3 regions of the Nocardioides aromaticivorans genome follow, and region 1 is predicted to be linked to each of the others. Evidence: riboswitches for the same ligand, from Rfam matches in the RefSeq annotation. Region 1 holds a riboswitch; each other region holds the start of a gene.
What was found. A riboswitch is a leader RNA that binds a small molecule or an ion and turns the genes downstream of it on or off. The one in region 1 is predicted to bind cobalamin.

Region 1 (4,353 bases):
GGTTCCGGTCGACGACGGTCCCGTTGAGCTGGCAGTCGAGGACCAGCACGGCGCCTCGCCGGATGGCGGTGCCCGAGCGCGGGACGTGCGTGCTGGGCGCCACGCGCTGGGTGAGCCCGGTCGCCGAGGTCACGACGCCCGTGTACGTCGGCGCCGCGGCGTGCGTGGTGACGTCGGCCAGCGCCGGCCCGGCCGGTGCGGCCAAGCCGAGGGCGGTGCCGGCTGCGACGAGCAGCCCGGCGAGTGTGGAGCGGGTGAGGGTGAGGCGCTTCATGGTTCGACCTTTCCGAGAAGGAGTGCTGCTGGAGGAGACGCCGGCTCCGCCCGGAAAGTTGCGAGACGCCTCCGGTGGTCGAGGAGGTCGCGCAGCGACCTCGGTGGTCGAGGAGGTCGCGCAGCGACCGTCTCGAGACCCCTGGCTCCGGTGCACCCGCTGTGCCCCCTCCGCTGGTTGAGGTGCGAGGCGCGCCAGCGCCGAGCCTCGAAACCTCTTGCTCCGGTGCACCTGCTGTGCCCTGCGGTATGCCTGTGGTCGGGTCTTCAAGCGCAGCGACGAGGAGGCTGGGCGCGGGGCTCGGTTGCGCGGTCGGGTGCGGTCCGGCGGCCTCGTGTTCGCTCGTTGCGCCACTTGTTCTGCACACCCCGTCGAGGGACTTTCCCCTGTCCACAGGCGGGTTTCCGTCGCTTCGTTGTGTCGGAGGTCGATGGGAGAATCCAGTCATGGATCTCGGAATCAGCGGCACCGCGACAGCTGTCTCGACAGCGTCGCTGCTGTCCGAGATCCGTGACGGTGTCGACCTCCGCGACGCCCTCATCGTCCGCGAGTGGCAGGCCATCACGTCGTGGGCCGAGGCCAACATCGTCGACAGTCCCGAGGGCGCCGCGACCCTGACGGAGGGCTACCTCGACACGGGTGTCCCGATCGCCGGCCCGGGTGCCCCGCTCGTGTCGGAGTTCCAGCTGATGGAGCTGATCGCGGTGCTTGGCAGGTCGCCGGATGGTGGGCGGTCGTATGTGGGTCAGGTGATCGAGTGCGCCTGGCGCCTCCCCCTCTTGTACGCCGCGGTGGTGGACGGCCGGGTTGCGCCGTGGCGGGCCCAGCGCATCGCTGACCTGACGAGGTCGCTGCCGGCAGAAGCAGCGGAGTTCGTGGACCGGCACCTCAACGCCGCCGTCGGCGGCGTCGGCTGGGCCCAGCTCGAACGCCTCGTGACCGAGGCGATCCTCCGGTTCGACCCCGAACGCGCCGAGGCCGAACGCCAGGCCGCGAACGAGCACCGTCACTGCAACATCACCGACACCGATGAGCACGGCGGCGTGCACCTCGACGCCTACCTCGATGCGGCCGACGGCCACGACTTCAACCAAGCCGTCGCCCGCGAAGCAGCACTGCGAGGCCAGCTCGGCGACACCGACTCCCTCGACGTCCGGCGGGCGAAGGCCGTGGGTGCGATCGCCCGCCGTGACCTCGCCCTCGACCTGCTGATCGCCGACGAGACGACTGGCGAGGTCATCGCCCAAGCTCCCGGCCGGCGGGTGGAGCTGAACGTCCACATCACCGACACCGCCTTCACCGGCGACAACAACGTCGGGCGGTGTGAGGAGACCAGGTCACCCGTCCACGTCACCCAGGTCAAGGAGTGGCTGCAGGTCCCGGGCACGACCGTCATCGTGCGACCGGTCATCAACCTGGCCGACTGCGTTCCGGTCGACTCCTACGAGATCCCCGACCGCCACCAGCGACGAGTCCGGCTCCGCGACCACACCTGCCGGTTCCCGAACTGTCCCCAACAGGCGGTCCGCTGCGACCTCGACCACGCCAAGCCCCACGGCGGGGGCGGCAAGACCTGCCCGTGCAACCTCGTCCCACTCTGCCGCAGGCACCACCGCGCCAAGACCCACAGCCAATGGCGCTACCTCGTCATCGCGCCGGGCCACTACCTGTGGACCAGCCCCCACGGCCACCACTTCCACGTCGGCCCCGCCGGCACAACACCACTCGACGGCTACTGACCACCAAGCCCCACACCCCGCCCTCCGGCGGGGCCAGCGGCATGTCCGGAGGTTCGTCGAGGCGGCCGATCGGTCGCAGAGAGGTATCCTGCGGTCGATAGTTCACAGTCCACGTCCGTGGTGGGGGAAGCCGGTCGAAGTCCGGCGCTGACCCGCAACCGTAGGCCGCCTCGGGGTGGCGAGCCGGAGCACCTGCTGCGCACGTCCTGACACGAATCGCTGTCGTGGAGAGCAGCGGGATGTCGGCTCGACCGCCTCCCGCCTGCGTGCAGCGGGAAGGAAACAGCATGCTCGCGAGCACCGGAAGTCGCGTCGGCGGCGCATTCGCCGTCAGCGTCCTGGCCGCGTCGTCATTCCTCATCGCCCCGCAGGCGCACGCAGCCACGGCGGCCCCGGTCGGCGACGGCGCTACGTGGCTGATCAGCCAGCTGACCAGCGGCATCGTGCACAACGATCAGTACGACAGTCAGGACTACAGCACGAGCATTGACATCGCGCTTGCCCTGGCGGTCGTCGGCGACCACGACGCGGACGTCGCCGCCATCAGGGATGCGGTCGCCGGCGAGATCGAGGGCTACATCACGGGTGATGCCTTCGGTGACACGGGAAGCACCTATGCCGGACCGGTCGCCAAGAGCGCCTACTTCGCGCAGACCACCGGCGGCGATGCGACGAGCTTCGGCGGCGTCAACCTGATCACGCGCCTCGAGACGCAGGTCGACGACACGACCGGCGCGGCCAATGACACATCGACCTTTGGCAACTACGCCAACACGATCTCCCAGACCTTCGCCGCCAAGACGCTCGCTACGGCCAGCAGCCCCGAGGCAGAGAAGGCAACCGATTGGCTGCTGGCTCACCAGTGCGAGGGCGGTGGGTTCGCACTCGACATCGGGCAGGAAGAGGGAAGCTGCCCGGGCAATGATGCGGCCGACCCCGATGTCACGTCCTTCTTCCTCATCGTCTTCGGCGAGGACGTCGCGAACGCCACTCCGCGGGTCGCACGTGCTGTCGGCAAGGCGGAGGCATGGCTTCTGTCGCGCCAGAAGACGGACGGCTCGTTCAACGGCGGTGCCTCGACCGCTTCTTCCAACACCAACAGCACCGGCCTTGCCGGATGGGCGCTCGGCGAGCTAGGTGACGTCGACGCTGCGACCAACGCCGCGATCTGGCTGCGCCGCCACCAGGTGCAGACGGTGACGGGATGCACGGACCAGCTCGCGACCCAGGTTGGTGCGATCGCCTACGACGACGCCGCGCTGGCGGGCGGGCGGACGGCTGGTATCCCCATCGATAAGCAGTACCAGTGGCGACTCGGGTCGGCCCAGGCCCTCCCGGCCCTCACGTGGGCGCCGACGTCCGCCAGCACCCCGACCCTCACTGGTCCGACGACGTACGTCCAGACCGGCGGCCGCGCCACCGTCAAGGCAACGGGCCTGACTCCCGGTTCCTGGGTGTGCGCCGGCACTGTCCCGGGCTCGGCCGGCCTCGCCGGCACGGCTTCGATCAGCGCCAAGGTGCCGACCGGAGCGACCGGCACCAAGACGATCACCCTGACGGTCGCCGACGGGACGTCCGCGACCACCACGGTGAAGGCCCTCGCCGCCAAGACGCTCAGCCCGACGGTGACCCGCACGGTCGTGCCTCGCGGTGGGACGCAGACGGTCCGGGTCACCGGTCTCGCCGCCAACGAGCCAGTAAAGGTCATCTACGGCGGCAAGGTGATCAAGACCGGCAAGGCCACGTCGACCGGAACCTACGGTTACGCCTTCCCCCTCGGTCGGACGACGGGCCTGAAGTCGGTCCGGGTCCAGGGCGCCTTCGCCAACCGCGTGGGTACCAAGTCCTTCCGGGTGAGTTGAGTGCTCCTCCGCCGACTCGTTATTGGGATCGGCCCGGCCGTGGCGCTCGTCGCCGCGACCGGGCTGTTCGGCGCGTCCGCGGAGGCGAGGGCAGCTGCGGGCTGCGGCGGCACGGCGGGCACCGTCGTGTTCGTTGACTTCAACGAGCTCGTCGGCGGGAGTGACGACCTCCGTAAGGGATGCGCAGCGAGCGCCAGCACGGCAGCGGAGGCGTTCCAGCAGGCGGGCTTCCGGTTGGCGTACAGCCCGGCGCCGGGCATGCAGGGCTATGTCTGCACCGTCAACGAGAAGCCTGCCGATCGCGACTGCACGGGAGCCGACGCCTACTGGAGCCTGTGGTGGGCCGACGGCCAGGGTGGGCCGTGGAAGTACTCGACCCTCGGGGTCGACTCGCTTGACGCCCCGGCGGGCGGGTATGTCGCCTTCTCATGGCACGAGGGCTCTGGCACGCAGGGCACCCCGCCGGGTGTACGACCTG
Region 2 (4,353 bases), 430 kb from region 1:
CCCAGTGGGCCACGTCGACCAGCGCCGGGCCGCCCTTCTCGACGAACTCCGCCGCCGGGTGGTGGCGCAGGTCGCTGGTCACGTAGGCGTCGACGCCGAGCCCCGCGACCCGGTCGAGCAGGAAGTCGCCCGCGCCGCCGCAGACCGCCACGCGGCGGACCGGGCGGTCGCCGTCGCCGGCCACGCGTACGCCGTGGGCGGTCGCCGGGAGCACCGCCGCGACGTGCTCGGCGAACTCCCGCAGCGTCGCCTGCGCGACGGTGCCGATCCGGCCGGTCCCCGTCCCGGCCAGGCCCGGGTCGGCGAGCTCACTGACGTCGTACGCGGGCTCCTCGTAGGGGTGGGCGGCCAGCATCGCGCGGACCACCGCCGTGCGGACCGAGCGCTCGAGGACGGCCTCGACGCGCACCTCCTCGACGGTCTCCAGCTGGCCGATCGTCCCCACCATCGGGTTCGCGCCGTCGAGCGGCCGGAAGCGACCCTCGCCGGGGGCGCTGGTGAAGGACGCGAAGTCGTAGTCGCCGATCCGGCCGGCGCCGGCCTCGGCGATCGCGGCGCGCACGGGGGCGGCGGCGTCGGCGGGCACGAACACCGTCAGCTTGTCCCGCGGGCCGCCCGGCGCGGGGATGATCGGCTCGAGGTCGGTGAGCCCGAGCGCCAGCGCCAGCGACTCCGAGACGCCGCCCACGGCCTGGTCGGCGTTGGTGTGCGCGGTCAGCAGCGCGCAGTCGGCCTTCGCGAGGGTGTGCAGCGTGCGGCCCTTCGGGCTGGTCGCGGCGAACCCGTTGACCGGCTTGAGGAACAGCGGGTGGTGGACGACGAGCAGGTCGGCCTTCCAGTCCGCGGCCTGCTCCGCGACCGCGGGCGAGGGGTCGACGGCGAGCAGCACCTTCCGCACCTGCTGGGCCGGGTCGCCGTACACGAGCCCGACGGCGTCCCAGGAGTCGGCGGTCGCGGGCGGGTACCAGCCGTGGAGCAGGTCAACGACGTCCTTGAGCGCAGGCATGTCCGTCAGGCTACTGGTGGGTCGACGAGCGGCCAGAGGTTGATAGTGTGCGAGGGCCAGTCGACCTCCCCGGAGGTCAGGGAACCCGGTGTGAGTCCGGGACTGACGCGCAGCGGTGTGGGTGACGGGCGGAGCACGACGTCACTGGGTCCTCCGGGTCCTGGGAAGACGCTCCAGCCCGGATGATCCCGAGTCCGAAGACCTGCTGGCCCTTGCGGAGACCACCGCGAGGTCGAAGGGGCGATCGCGAGGAGCCCCGACCTCGAAGGACCACCCTTGGCCCCAGCAGCCACCACCCGCAGCCGGCCGGACCGCTGCCCCGGCATCGTGCACCCCTGGCCCGCCGACGACGGCGGGCTGGTCCGCATCCGCGTGCCCGGCGGCCAGGTGTCGACCGCGGCCCTGCGCGCGCTGGCCGAGGTCGCCGAGGAGTACGGCGACGGGCGGGTCCGCGTGACCGGCCGGGCCAACCTGCAGCTGCGGGCGATGCCGCTCGACGCCGGCGACCGGCTCGCCGCCCCCGCCCTCGAGGCGCTCGAGGCGACGGGGCTGCTGCCCTCGCGGGCCCACGACCGGGTGCGCAACGTCCTCGCCTCCCCGCAGACCGGCCTCGCCGGCGGCCACGCCGACCTGCGGCCCGTCGTGACCGCGCTCGACGCGCTGCTCCTCGACGACCCGGAGCTCGCCGGCCTGCCCGGCCGCTTCCTGTTCACCCTCGACGACGGCCGCGGCGACCTCGCCGACCGGCACAAGGACCTCGGCCTGGTCGCGCTCGACGCCGGCAGCGCCCAGCTCCGCGTCGGCGAGGGGTACGGCGCCGTGGTCGACCTGCGCGACGCGGCAGGCTCGCTCGCCGGGCTGGCCCGCGACTTCCTCGCCGCGCGCGGCACGGGGCCGGCGGCCGCGTGGCACGTCGACGAGCTGCCCGCGCCGCTCGTGGCGCCGGTCCCGGCCGAGCCGGCGGGCGTCGTACACGCGCCGGCGCTGGGGTACGGCGAGGTCCCCGGCGGCGAGCACGTCCGGGTCGGCGACGACGGCCTCGACCTCCCGACCATCGCCGGCTGGAGCGCGACGACCGTGGTCGTCACGCCCTGGCACGGCGTGCTCATCCCGACGTCGGCTTCCCTGGAGGAGGGCCCATGACCGAGCTGACCGCTCCCCCGCGCCGCTACGACTACATCGCCGACGGGCCGGCGATCTATGTCGACTCGTTCGCGACGATCCGCCGCGAGTCGGACCTCTCGCTGGTGCCGGCCGACGCCGAGAAGGTCGCCGTCCGGATGATCCACGGCAGCGGGCAGACCGACCTGGTCAAGGACCTGGTCGTCCACCCCCGCCTCGTCGAGGCGGCGCGCGGTGCGCTCGACTCCGGAGCGCCGATCCTCTGCGACGCACGGATGGTCGCCATGGGCATCACCGCCGGCCGGCTCCCCGCCGACAACCCGGTGCACTGCTTCCTCACCGACGAGCGGGTGCCGGCGCTGGCCAAGGAGTGGTCGACCACCCGCACCGCCGCTGCGGTGTCACTGTGGGAGCCGCTGCTGGAGGGCTCGGTCGTCGCGATCGGCAACGCCCCGACCGCGCTCTTCCACCTGCTCGAGATGATCCTCGACGGCGGCCCGCGCCCGGCCGCGATCGTCGGCTGCCCGGTCGGCTTCATCGGCGCCGCCGAGTCCAAGGACGCGCTCGCCGCCTTCGCGGACGACCACGGCATCGACATCCCGTTCGTCACCGTCCGCGGGCGCCGCGGCGGCTCCGCGATGGCGTCGTCGGCGGTCAACGCCCTCGCCCAGGAGGAGGAGTAGCCGTGGCCGGCAGCTTCCACGTCGTCGGCATCGGGCCGGGCGACCCCGAGCTGATCACCCGCAAGGCCGAGCGCCTGATCGGTGCCGCCTCGGTGGTGGCCTTCCACGCGGGCGTCCGCAAGGAGTCGCACGCGCGCCGGATCGCTGCACACCTGGTCCCCGCGGACGCGGTCGAGGAGGAGCTGCGCTACCCCGTCACGACGGGCACGACCGACCACCCGGGCGGGTACGTCGGCGCGCTGGCCGACTTCTACGACGACTGCGAGGCCCGGCTCGCCGTCCACCTCGAGGCCGGCCGCGACGTCGTACTCCTGGCGGAGGGCGACCCGCTCTTCTACGGCTCGTCGATGTACCTCGTCGACCGCTTCCGCGACCGCTTCGCCGTCGACGTCGTCCCCGGGGTGCCGGCCTTCGCGGCCGCCACCGCCACCATCCCGGCGCCGCTGGTGCGACAGGACGACGTCCTGACCGTGCTCCCCGGCACCCTGCCCGAGCCCGAGCTCGCCCGCCGCCTCGCCGACACCGACGGCGCCGTGATCATGAAGCTGGGCCGCACCTTCCCCGCCGTCCGCTCCGCACTGGAGCAGGCCGGGCGGCTGGAGGGAGCGATGTACGTCGAGCGCGCCTCCCAGCCCGAGGAGCGGTGGCTGCCCGTCGCGGAGGTCGACGAGGCGTCGGTGCCGTACTTCTCGCTCATCGTCGTGCCGGGTGACTCGGCGCGGCCGGCGACGGCGGCCCGCCTCCGCGCGGCCGAGCCCGCCCCGGTGGTCGAGGAGGTCCCGCAGCGACCGTCACGAGACCCCCGGGCCGCCGAGCTCCTCGTCATCGGCCTCGGCCCCGGCCCCGACGGCTGGCTGACCCCCGAGGCCACCGCCGCACTGGCCGAGGTCCAGCACGTGGTCGGCTACGCGCCGTACGTCAACCGCGTCCCCCAGCGCCCCGGCCTCCAGCGCCACGCCTCCGGCAACACGGTCGAGGTCGACCGGGCCCGGTTCGCGCTCGACCTCGCCCTGCGCGGCGAGCGGGTCGCGGTGGTCTCCGGCGGCGACGCCGGGGTCTTCGGGATGGCTGCCGCGGTCTTCGAGGCGGCGGCCGACCCGGCCCACCCCGAGCACGCGAGCGTCCCGGTGCGGGTGCTGCCCGGCGTGAGCGCGATTCAGGCGGTCGCCGCTCGTGCCGGCGCGCCGATCGGCGCGGACTTCGCGGTGATGAGCCTGTCGGACCGGCTCAAGCCGTGGCCGGTGGTGGAGCGGCGGCTGCGGGCCGTCGCCGAGGCGGACCTGGTGCTCGGCATCTACAACCCGGCCTCGCGCTCGCGCCGCGAGCAGGTCGTGGAGACGCAGAAGATCCTGCTCGAGCACCGCTCCCCCGACACCGTGGTGGTCGTGGGCCGCGACGTCGGCCGCGCCGAGGAGTCGCTGACCGTGACCACGCTCGGTGGGCTCGACACGGACGCCATCGACATGAAGTGCCTGCTGATCGTCGGCGCCTCCTACACACGCGTGGAGCCCAACGGCACGGTCTGGACGCCCCGGTGGGTCG
Region 3 (4,353 bases), 1.3 Mb from region 1:
ACTGCTCGGTGAGCATCGGCCACGCGTGGTCGATGAGCTCCTCCATGTCGAGGTAGGTCGCCCGCTTCACGTAGGGCTTGGCCAACTCGGTGTCGATCACCTTGAGCACGAAGCGGCGCAGCTCGGCGTCCAAGCCGGTCATCTTCCGCAGGATCGCCCCGCGCCGGGTGTCGGTCTTCAGCTCGAGCCCGATCTGGTTCTCACTCGGCGTGAGCAGCTCGAGGCGGAGCTTCAACGGGTCCTCGGTGTGCACCACCAGGACCAGCGGGATCACGACCTCGGCGTTGAAGTTCAGCTTGTCCAGCGGCAGGTCGAGCTGGAAGACCACGCTGATCGGCAGGTCGATCGCGTAGGTCAGCAGCTCGGCCGGCACCTCCTCGCCCGACGTCGGGCCGAAGGTGCCGGTGAAGCTCACGCTGGCGAAGGCCCGGCCCGGGCCCGCACCGATCGGCCCGAGCGAGATCTGGTCGCCCAGGACCGCGTCGATCGTGCGCAGGATCCGCTCCTTGTGGAGCACGCGGCGTACCCAGTGCACACCGAAGCGCTCGTACGACGCCGGTCCGGTCGCCTCCGGCTCCAGCTCCTGCAGCTCCGGGTCCGGCAGCTCCGCCACCGCATCCACCCCCGCCAGTGCGTCGACCACGGCTCCCCCTTGCTCGTTGTCACACCGCCCGGAGCCGGAAAGCCCCGTCAGCACTGACGATTCTCCTACATCCTGCCGCAGCGCGGGCGGCTGCCCATGGTTCCGGGCGCCCGGACCTGCCGGTGGGGGCGCAGGCCGGCCGCGTGTCGCCCGGGTCACACCGGCTTGGCGCGCCGCGTCGGCTGTGCGTACATTCCGACCCGAGCCAGTCACACCCCCGAGGTGAGGGAATCCGGTGAGAATCCGGAACTGTCGCGCAGCGGTGAGGGCGACGGACGAGGCACGCAGCCACTGGACCGAAGGGTCTGGGAAGGCGTCTCGTCCGATTGACCCCGAGTCCGAAGACCTGCTGGCTCGCCGTGGTCCCACCGAGCTTCGCGATTGAGCTCCCGACACTGAGCAGGTCCCACCCGTGCACCACCTCGATGCCGTCGAGCGACGCTCCGACGCGCGCCGCCTGCCCGTGCCCGTGCTGCTCGTCGTGCTGGTGCCCTCGGCCGGGGCGACCTTGCTCCTGTCGACCGCCCACGGAGCCGAGCCGCTGCCCCTCCACGTCGTCGTGGACGCGCTCCGCGTCCGGTTCGCCGGGGCGCCCGTGGACCCGGCGTACGACGCGATCGTCTGGGACATCCGGCTGCCCCGGACCATCCTCGCGTTCGTGGTCGGCGCCGGGCTCGCCCTCGCAGGCGCGGGGATCCAGACCCTCGTGCGCAACCCGCTCGCCGACCCCTACCTGCTCGGTGTGTCGTCGGGAGCGAGCGTCGGTGCGACGGCCGTGCTGACGATGGGCGTCCTCGCCGGCGCCGGACTGTGGGCCCTGTCCCTCGGCGCGCTGCTCGGCGCGCTCGCCGCCTCGGTGCTGGTGTTCGCCGTCGCGATGCTCCAGGGGGGCCTGACGCCGCTGCGGCTCGTGCTCACCGGGACGGTGCTGTCGGCGGCGTTCTCCTCACTCGCGAGCTTCATGGTCTTCCGCAGCGCCGAGCCGCAGACGGCGCAGTCCGTGCTGTTCTGGCTCCTGGGCTCGGTGTCCGGCGCCACCTGGGGCCAGCTGTGGCTGCCCGTGGCCGCGGTCGTCGCGGCCTTCGTCGTGCTGATGGCCGCCAGCGGATGGCTGGACGCCCTCGCCGTCGGACCCGACACCGCAGCGGCGCTCGGCGTGCCCGTGCGGGAGCTGCGCGTCGGCCTGTTCGTGCTGCTGTCGGTGCTGGTCGGCGTGCTCGTCGCGGTGGCCGGCGGGATCGGCTTCGTGGGCCTGGTCGTCCCCCACCTCGCCCGCCTGCTCGTCGGCCCGCGGCACCGCGCCGCGCTCCCGGTCGCGGTGCTGCTCGGCGGGGTGTTCCTGATGTGGGTGGACGTCGTCTCCCGCGTGGCCGTCCGCCCGACCGAGATCCCGCTCAGCGTCGTCACCGGACTGATCGGCGCGCCGGTGTTCCTCATCCTGCTGGGGCGCCGCAGCTACCGCTTCGGAGGAGAGTCGTGACCACGACCGGGCCGGCCCTGGCCACCCGGGACCTGGCCTGCGGCATCGGCCGCCGAACCGTGCTGACCGGCATCGACCTGGAGGTACGACGCGGTGAGGTCCTCGGCCTGATCGGGGCCAACGGGACGGGCAAGTCCACCTTGTTGCGGGTTCTCGCCGGGGTGCGGGCGCCGACGGCCGGCGAGGTCCGGCTCGGCGATGAGCCGCTGGCGTCGTACTCGGCGAGGGACCGGGCGCGGCGGATCGCCTTCGTCGCCCAGGAGGAGGCAGCCCCCTCCGACCTGCTCGTGGGGGAGCTCGTCGCCTTGGGCCGGCTGCCGCACGCGCGGTCCTGGGGCGGCGTCGACGACACGTCGCGCACCGCCGTCGACGAGGCGCTGCGGCTGGTCGGCCTGGAGCGTGCCGCCCGGGTGCCGCTCGACCAGCTCTCCGGGGGCGAGCGACGCCGGGCCGTCTTGGCGCGTGGCCTCGCCCAGCAGGCTCCGCTGCTGCTCCTCGACGAACCCACCAACCACCTCGACATCCGCCACCAGCTCGCCGTGATGAGGCTGGTCCGGCGGCTGAGCCGCGAGCACGGGCGGGCGGTCGTCCTCGCCCTCCACGACCTGGACCTCGCCGCCACCTTCTGCGACCGGATCGCAGTGCTCCACGACGGCACGCTCCTCGCGTGCGGCACCCCCGACGACGTCCTCACCCCGGACGTGCTCCACGACGCCTTCGGCGTCCTGGCCACCCGCGTGACCCACCCGCTGACCGGCCGGACGCACCTGCTGTTCAGCCACGACGAGAGAGAGACCCACCCGTGATGCCCCAGCCCCCGCGCGGCCGGTACCGCCGCTGCGTCGTCCTCGCCACCACCGCCGCCCTGGCCCTGACCGCCTGCTCGGCCGGCGCCGACGGCGGCGCCGCGGACGGCGACCGGGCCACGGTCGAGAACTGCGCCCGGCAGGTCGACTTCCCCACGCCGGCGCAGCGGATGTTCGTCAACGACTCCAACCTGATCTCGATGGTCCTGGCGCTCGGCGCGCAGGACCAGGTCGCCGCCGTGTCCAGCATCGGCCGCGACGAGGCGGTCCTCACCGAGCACTACGGCGACGTCGTCGCCGATCTCCACCAGGTCTCCGACGACTACCCGAGCCTGGAGACGGTCGTGGCGGCGCGGCCCGACGTGATGGTCGCCGGCTGGAACTACGGGTACGACGAGACGAAGCAGCTCACGCCCGACTCCCTCGCCCAGCGCGACATCGCGGCCTACGTCCTCACGGAGTCCTGCCGCCAGGCCGACGGCGCCGCCCGCGGCATCGTCGACCCCTGGACCGCGCTCCGCGCCGACCTGACCAACCTCGGCACGATCACGGGCCACGAAGACCGGGCCGCCGCGGTGGTCGCCGACCTGGACGAGCGGCTCGATGCCCTCGCCGCCGCGCCGGCACCCGCGAGCGAGCCCGTCCTCTTCGTCTTCGACAGTGGGGAGAAGGCCGTCTTCACCTCCGGCGCGTTCGGCGCCCCGCAGGCGATCATCGAGGCGGCCGGCGGCGCGAACGCCACCGCCGACGTCCGGGACACCTGGGTCGAGGTCTCGTGGGAGAAGCTCGCGTCCTCGCGACCGGACGCGTTCGTCTTCGTCGACTACCCCGGCCAGACCTTCGAGCAGAAGGTCGCGGTGCTGAGGGCGAACCCGGCCACCCGTGACCTGCCGGCCGTCAGGGAGGGACGCTTCCTCAACCTCCCGTACGCGATGTGGACCAGCGGTCCGCTGAACGTCGATGCGGCCGAGGACGTGCGGACGGCCCTGGAGAAGTGGGGGCTCACACCCGCGCGCTGAGCGGGCGGCCACCAGCGGCAGGGGTGACCCATCCGACACCGCGGCGGAGGAGGTCGGCGCGCGAGCGCATGTGAGGATGGGGGCTTCCCGACGACAGGAGCCCCCCGGATGACCGAGGCCGTGGCCGTGCGGTACCCGACGCCCACCCTCGTCCGGACCGCCGACGGCACCGCCAAGGGACTCCTCGTCCTCCTGCTGGTGCTCGCGGTCGTCGACCCCGACGGGAGCCACCTGCGCGACAAGGCGGCCGAGGCGCGCGCGATCGGCTACCCGCTGGTGTCCTTCACCGTGCCGGCGATCTGGCTGCTCTTCTGGAAGGACCGTGCGTCCTTCCCGTGGCTGGCCGACCTGCTGGTGACGCTCACCTGCTTCACGGACATCCTCGGCAACCGGATGGACCTCTAC

Region 2: linked by a shared signal. The riboswitch ahead of BJ993_RS00940 (ferredoxin-like domain-containing protein) and the one ahead of BJ993_RS02980 (prenyltransferase/squalene oxidase repeat-containing protein) in region 1 are both predicted to bind cobalamin.
Region 3: linked by a shared signal. The riboswitch ahead of BJ993_RS08960 (FecCD family ABC transporter permease) and the one ahead of BJ993_RS02980 (prenyltransferase/squalene oxidase repeat-containing protein) in region 1 are both predicted to bind cobalamin.

What each region holds. Positions count from the first base shown of each region.
Region 1 covers NZ_JACBZM010000001.1:632,326-636,678, reverse strand. The annotation lists gene BJ993_RS02990 (SH3 domain-containing protein) at 1-274, opposite strand, end outside; gene BJ993_RS02985 (HNH endonuclease signature motif containing protein) at 721-2,013, shown strand; cobalamin riboswitch at 2,102-2,227, shown strand; gene BJ993_RS02980 (prenyltransferase/squalene oxidase repeat-containing protein) at 2,301-3,875, shown strand; gene BJ993_RS02975 (ICP22 family protein) at 3,915-4,353, shown strand, end outside.
Region 2 covers NZ_JACBZM010000001.1:203,765-208,117, forward strand. The annotation lists gene BJ993_RS00935 (Nif3-like dinuclear metal center hexameric protein) at 1-1,006, opposite strand, end outside; cobalamin riboswitch at 1,047-1,230, shown strand; gene BJ993_RS00940 (ferredoxin-like domain-containing protein) at 1,283-2,149, shown strand; gene BJ993_RS00945 (precorrin-8X methylmutase) at 2,146-2,811, shown strand; gene cobJ (precorrin-3B C(17)-methyltransferase) at 2,814-4,353, shown strand, end outside.
Region 3 covers NZ_JACBZM010000001.1:1,915,616-1,919,968, forward strand. The annotation lists gene BJ993_RS08950 (hypothetical protein) at 1-12, shown strand, start outside; gene BJ993_RS08955 (hypothetical protein) at 1-643, opposite strand, end outside; cobalamin riboswitch at 833-1,011, shown strand; gene BJ993_RS08960 (FecCD family ABC transporter permease) at 1,107-2,123, shown strand; gene BJ993_RS08965 (ABC transporter ATP-binding protein) at 2,120-2,929, shown strand; gene BJ993_RS08970 (ABC transporter substrate-binding protein) at 2,929-3,948, shown strand; gene BJ993_RS08975 (DUF2238 domain-containing protein) at 4,057-4,353, shown strand, end outside.